DNA from 3 places in the Pseudoalteromonas sp. SA25 genome. Region 3 is predicted to be linked to each of the others. Evidence: predicted binding sites of a transcription regulator. Region 3 holds the regulator's gene; each other region holds the start of a gene.
What was found. Region 3 encodes LexA, which represses DNA repair genes until DNA is damaged. Its sites were predicted from a motif close to TACTGTATNNNNATACAGTA; they were not measured.
Positions count from the first base shown of each region.

Region 1: the regulator LexA is predicted to act here: its motif matches at 1,502-1,521, upstream of ruvC (crossover junction endodeoxyribonuclease RuvC).
Region 2: the regulator LexA is predicted to act here: its motif matches at 1,215-1,234, upstream of uvrD (DNA helicase II).

Region 1 is NZ_WTKV01000014.1:123,571-125,845, forward strand. Features, by position in the region: gene ruvB (Holliday junction branch migration DNA helicase RuvB) at 1-301, opposite strand, end outside; gene ruvA (Holliday junction branch migration protein RuvA) at 309-926, opposite strand; gene ruvC (crossover junction endodeoxyribonuclease RuvC) at 929-1,453, opposite strand; gene GQR45_RS12970 (FtsX-like permease family protein) at 1,584-2,275, opposite strand, start outside.
Region 2 is NZ_WTKV01000033.1:27,044-29,318, reverse strand. Features, by position in the region: gene uvrD (DNA helicase II) at 1-1,150, opposite strand, end outside; gene GQR45_RS19980 (hypothetical protein) at 1,454-1,678, shown strand; gene GQR45_RS19975 (YacL family protein) at 1,795-2,163, shown strand; gene GQR45_RS19970 (dUTP diphosphatase) at 2,269-2,275, shown strand, end outside.
Region 3 is NZ_WTKV01000024.1:15,719-17,993, forward strand. Features, by position in the region: gene GQR45_RS17205 (hypothetical protein) at 1-82, shown strand, start outside; gene GQR45_RS17210 (PaaI family thioesterase) at 83-523, opposite strand; gene lexA (transcriptional repressor LexA) at 691-1,308, shown strand; gene coxB (cytochrome c oxidase subunit II) at 1,792-2,275, shown strand, end outside.

The DNA.
Region 1 (2,275 bases), on a different contig from region 3:
GTAACGCAGCTAAATCGCCTGCTTTTTCAAGTACAGGGCCGGATGTTGTTTTAATACTTACGTGTAATTCGTTAGCAACGATATTTGCAAGCGTGGTTTTACCAAGCCCTGGTGGGCCAAATATTAATAAATGATCGAGCGCTTCACCACGGGTTCGCGCAGCTTCAATAAAAATTTCCATTTGCTGCTTAACATGAGGCTGGCCTCTGTAGTCGGCTAAAAGTTTTGGTCTTATTGCACGATCTATAGAGTCTTCATTTGTTTTTTCAGTCGCATCAATTAAGCGATCCGCTTCAATCATGGGTTACTCACAACATTGATTTTAAAGATTCTCTAATAAGAACCTCAGTAGACATATCGGGTTTGCTTATCGATTTTACTGCTTTTTGAGCTTGTGGCAATTTATAACCTAATGCAAGCAGTGCCGATACGGCATCATCGGCTGCGTTATTAGCTATTGTCGCATCGCTCATTGGCTCTATTACTGCGCTGTCGCTAAATGGCGTAAATAAATCATTACCCCAATCTTTTAATCTGTCTTTCATTTCGAGTACTAAACGCTCGGCTGTTTTTTTACCTACACCGGGTAATTTAACTAGCGACGTTGAGTCTTCGTTATTTACACAGCTTACAAATTGCTTTGCCGACATGCCCGATAAAATAGCTAAGCCAAGTTTTGGACCAACGCCATTTGCTTTTAATAGCTCTCTAAACAAGGCGCGTTCAACTTTATTATTAAAACCAAATAATAATTGAGCATCTTCACGCACTACAAAGTGCGTATAAACAATCGCGTTTTCACCAATTTTTGGTAAATCGTAAAAACAGGTCATTGGCATTTGTACTTCGTAACCGACACCACTTACTTCGAGTAATATTTCTGGTGGCTGTTTTTCGACTAAAATACCATTTAAGCGGCCTATCATAGTTATTTCCTTAAACGTCCTCTAACGGTTTTGCTTGCGCTACCCGCTAGTTTAATTAAATTTTGTTCTGAGTGAGCGTGGCAAATCGCAATAGCGAGTGCATCAGCTGCATCGGCCTGTGGCGTACCGGGTAGTTTTAAAATATTTTTTACCATGTGCTGCACTTGTGTTTTATCAGCGCCACCGTTACCTACTACTGCTTGCTTAATTTGCCTAGCTGAGTATTCAAATACGGGTAAGTCGGCCATTGCAGCGCCAACAATCGCGGCGCCTCTAGCTTGGCCTAGTTTTAAAGCTGAATCGGGGTTATGCGCCATAAATACTTTTTCAATGGCAAAGGTTTCTGGCGAAAACTGTTCAATAAGCTGTGTAATGCCTTGGTAGATCATTTTAAGCCTAACCGGAAAAGGATGATCGGCTAACTTAATACAACCACTGCCTAAGTATGTAAATTTAGAACCTTGGTGGGCAACAACGCCATATCCGGTCAAACGTGAACCAGGATCGATCCCTAAAATAATGGCCAAACAGCACTCCATTGTTATTATTTTTAAATTACGCTAATAATGCCAGAGCACTGTATAAATTACCAGTATAAAGAAAAACAAAAATGCCCACGTGTTAGGTGGGCATTTGCAGGAGCATGTTAGTTTAAGCTTACCCTAGGGCACGCACTAATCCTTGGGTATTTTGTTTAAGTGTTCGGGCAATCATTAAATAGCCTAAACCAGCCACAAATACACCGCCAGCTACCGGACCAATAATCCATATATGCGGATGTAACTTACCTGCTAAATCAAACATTTGTTGCTGCACAATTAAAAGCGCTATATCACTAAAAAATGCAGCAACTAAGCCAGCTAAACCGCCGAGTAATAAAAACTCGTACAAGGTCGCGTTTTTAATTAATCGGCTTTTAGCGCCAAGTGTTCGCAGTATTACAATTTCTTGCATACGCTCACCTAAACTAGCTTGCACTTGCGATATAAGTACAAGCGCGCCACACAGCACAACAATTGCAAGTACAAAGCCAATGGCGAGTGATACTTGCGAAATAGTTGTTTGTATTTGCTTAACAAAGTTATCAATATCAATCGCTGTAATAGTAGGGTAAGTACGCAATAACTGGCTAAAGTCACGCTTTTGATCTGGGTTTATACGTACCGACGAAATATACGTTGCCGGAAAATCTGCAAGTACATCTGGGCTTAAAATAATAAAAAAGTTAGGTTTAAGCGTGGCCCAATTAACTTTGCGCACACTGGTAATTTTAGCGTCGAATGACTGCGAACCAATTAAAAATGTAAGCGTATCGCCCATCTCAACATCTAAACGCTCAAGCATCGACT
Region 2 (2,275 bases), on a different contig from region 3:
GTCGTTCGAAGAATCGCATACCACCATAAATACGGTATTTTAAGCCTTCTTGCAGCATGGCCTCCTCGAGTACACGAGATTGCGCGTTACTACGGTATAAAATTGCGGCATCTTGTAGGGCATTACCTGCATTTAACCAGCTTCGTAGTTTGCTACTTACAAAGCGTGCTTCGTCTAACTCATTAAATGCTGCATAAATAGAGATTGGCTCGCCGTCGTTACCGTCGGTCCACAAGCTTTTACCCATACGTTCTGAGTTATTTTGAATTAATGCGTTAGACGCTTTCAAAATAGTCGCTGTTGAGCGGTAGTTTTGTTCAAGACGAATGGTTTCTGCGCTGAAGTCAGTTAAAAAACGTTTAATGTTTTCGATTTTAGCACCACGCCAACCATAAATGCTTTGGTCATCGTCGCCTACAATCATAATGCTGTTAGTATCGCCAGCAAGTAATTTTAACCAAGCATATTGAATGGTATTTGTATCTTGGAACTCGTCTACGAGCATATGTGCAAAGCGTTGCTGATAATGACGCAGTAACGTAGGGTTATTTTTTAACACTTCGTAGCTGCGTAGTAATATTTCAGCAAAATCAACTAGGCCCGCTCTATCACAGGCCTCTTGATAGGCGGCATAAACACGCAGCATCATTTGCTCATTAATATCGTATGCTTGAATATCTTTAGGGCGAAGTGCTTCATCTTTTTTGGCGCTTATGTACCAGCCAAATTGTTTAGCAGGCCATTTTTTATCATCAATATTCATCGATTTTAATAAGCGCTTGATCATCCGAAGCTGATCGTCAGAGTCTAAAATTTGAAAGGCTTCAGGTAAGTTAGCTTCACGGTGATGAGCACGTAAAATACGATGCGATAAACCATGGAAAGTACCAATCCACATACCACCTACAGGCGCTTTTAGTGTTTCTTCAACGCGGCCACGCATTTCTTTAGCGGCTTTATTAGTAAAAGTAACTGCAAAAATACTGTAAGCGGAGGCTTGCTCAACTTGCATAAGCCACGCAATACGATGAACTAACACTCGTGTTTTACCAGACCCAGCACCTGCTAATACCAGCATGTTTTGTAGTGGGGCTGCAACGGCATCGCGTTGTTTGTCATTTAAGCCATCGAGTAATTGTGAAACGTCCATCGTTACGCCTTTTTAATCAATATTGTGGCCAGTATAACAGGTGTTTTTGTTAGGCTAAATAAAATACTGTTTTTATAAACAGCTATTTATAAAATAGTGTTCAAAACGAGTAACTTGCTAATTAATTGAGCGAATAGAAAAGTGCAAACACATAACAAAAATTGCTAATTTGACCTAAAGTTAGCAAAATTTACTAACTCTCTAAATCTAGACTAATTTAACTATTTGATTTGTAAGCTTTAATAAATTGGCATAGAGTGTGTAAGTAAATAATTATAAAATCAAATAAATACAGAGGTTAGTATGGCAGATCAAGGTTCTGGCGGTAACGTAATCGCAGCATTATGTAATATATTTTTTCCTGGTTTAGGGCAGTTAGTGCAAGGGCGTATTTTAGCGGCTATATTTTTTGCACTCGCTATTATAATAAGTTACGCACTAATTTATGTGCTTGTAGGCTTTGTACTTGTGCCTATTATTTACTTATGGTCGATCATTGACGCAGCGCGTTATAGATCGCGAAGTTAACGGTTTTAAAGTTGAGTAAAATAGCGCCCATGTGGCGCTATTTTACTTTATATGTCCTGTGGTTTACGGGCGTTTACGTATATAATTACGCAATTAAAGATTTACAGGCAAACCCTATGGAATATCAATTTATTCGCGACCCTATTAGTGGGCTACGTATTAAAATAAGCAGTGAACACGCTATTATTGGTCGCTGGCTAAACGAAGAAATAGGCAAAGACAAAGTAGCCATGGTGCAAGCGCTTATTGCATCGGTAAGTTCAAGCTATGAGCCGCTAACGCTAAAAGGCCAAGAAATAGATTTAATATTAACGAAAGACGAAGCATTATTTGAAGCCCATGCACTTCATCAAGACAGCGAAGACCTAATAGCGTATCAAGATGACGATTTAGCGCTTGAAGAAAATGGTTTAAGTAGTGGTTGTGGCTTTGAAGATTTCATTGATTTAATTGATTCATGGCATGAGTTTACGACGTCACGATAAACATAATTAGCACACTAATAAAAATATACAGCAATGCACAATCAGCATTTTATCTGTATTATTACACCAACGAAAATTACGCCAACCAAAACGACAGGAATTGATATGTCTG
Region 3 (2,275 bases):
AGCCTTAGATGCAGATACATTACTACGTATATCTGCGATTGGTGCGGGTATGGAAATTACAATTTACCCAATCGAAAAGTAACTACCTTCGCTCTACGACTGCTGCGGTCATTTTTGATACGCAGCACAGCTCATTGCGGCTATTTGTAATTTTTATTTCCCACACTGAACTACGTTTGCCAATATGAAACGCTCTTGCCGTTGCTGTTAAAGTGCCGTTGCGAGATGCTTTTAAATGACTTGCGCTAATTTCCTGCCCCACGCAGTAAAATTTTGTAAAATCGACAACAAAGTTAGCTGCATAGCTGGCAACTGTTTCGGCAAGTACAACGTTAGCACCGCCGTGAACCATTCCCATTGGGTTATGATGCTCAGGAATTGCCGGCATAGTGGCTACTAAGTAATCATCACCAATTTCAGTGACTTCTATTCCCATGGTTTTCATTAATGTTCCTTGGCCATCAATGCCTTGTTCTAACTGCTTGCACAGCTCTAAAGTGATGGGCTGGTACCAAATACTCATAATGACTCCTTTGCTTTTTTAATCATTTATAAACCTAGCTTTAGTTATATCCCTAAAATGTACACAAGTGAAATTACTTTGGCTATTTTAAGGCTTAATTTAAATTTGCGATTTTTATTTAACTGTATATACTCACAGTTAAATGTACTGTATGGAAAACCAGTTGTATGCGACCATTAACGAACCGCCAAGCTCAAATACTCGAACTAATTAAAGTTTTTATTAAAGACACTGGTATGCCTCCTACACGTGCTGAAATAGCGCAAACATTAGGTTTTAAAAGTGCCAATGCTGCTGAAGAACATTTAAAAGCACTTGCTAAAAAAGGCGCAATTAAAATGAAACCAGGTGCAAGCCGTGGTATTCAGTTAATTGAAGAAGAAGAGCCAGAACAATTAGGTTTACCGCTTATAGGGCGTGTTGCTGCTGGTTCACCTATTTTGGCGCAAGAGCACGTTGAAAGTCACTGCAAAATCGATCCATTAATGTTTAAACCGGCTGCAGATTTTTTACTACGCGTTAACGGTATGAGCATGAAAGATATTGGTATTATGGATGGTGATTTACTTGCTGTACATCGTACTCAAACCGCTGAAAACGGGCAAGTTGTTGTTGCCCGCCTAGACGAAGACGTAACTGTAAAACGTCTTGAGAAAGCGGGTCGTAAAGTATTACTTCATGCTGAAAACGACGATTTTGAATCTATTGAAGTAGATCTTGAGAATGAGTCTTTTAATATTGAAGGCTTAGCCGTTGGCGTTATAAGAAACGCTGATTGGATGTGACTTTAAAAATAGCTTTTAAACAAGCAGTTTTATAAATGCGTACTAATTAGTACGCATTTTCTGTTTTAAATTCGCACTAAAAATAGGGCATAAATAGCTCACTGACAATTTAAGCTGTAAACTTTTTTGCACTTATATTTTCCCCCTCCGAATGCGTTAAACCCCTTTGTTTTGCTCATCTTTTGAACTTCCTATTACCTAGTTGGTTACTGATTTTTTATTAATTACTCAATATCACCTGATTGTTTTTTATACTAAAACTTGCTTGTTGTTCATTTTTTAGCTAATTATTAATGTGCTGAGCTAATAATAACTCACAGCTTTTTAGTTTTGAGAACACACAATATACACAAACACGTTGTTGGCGCAGCAAAACCAATCAATATTAAATGAGATTGACTAAAAAAATAAAAATAACGAATTGGCGTTTAAGCCGTATGCCTCTTCGCTTTGCATTCGCAATAGCATCAAAGGAGCCGTCACATGGGTAAACTGACCTCTACCTTGTGGCTTATATTATGTGTTTTTTCGCACCCAGTTTTGGCTAACAGCCAATACAATATGCGCAAAGGCGTAACCGATATAAGCAATAATGTATATCAGCTGCACATGACCATATTTATAATATGTTGTGTGATTGGGGTGATAGTGTTCGCAATTATGTTTTGGGCACTTATTCATCACCGCAAATCTAAAGGGGCTGTACCTGCCCAATTTCACGAAAGCACTAAAGTAGAAATACTTTGGACTGCAATCCCGTTTGTTATTTTAATTGCTATGGCAGTACCAGCCACTAAAACCCTAATTGCAATGGAAGATGCCAGCAAAGCTGATCTCACTATTAAAATTACAGGCTCGCAATGGAAATGGCATTATGAATATATGGGTGAAGATGTAGAGTTTTACTCTATTTTATCTACCCCGCAAGATGAAATAGCGAATCTTGCAGATAAAAATCCTAACTACT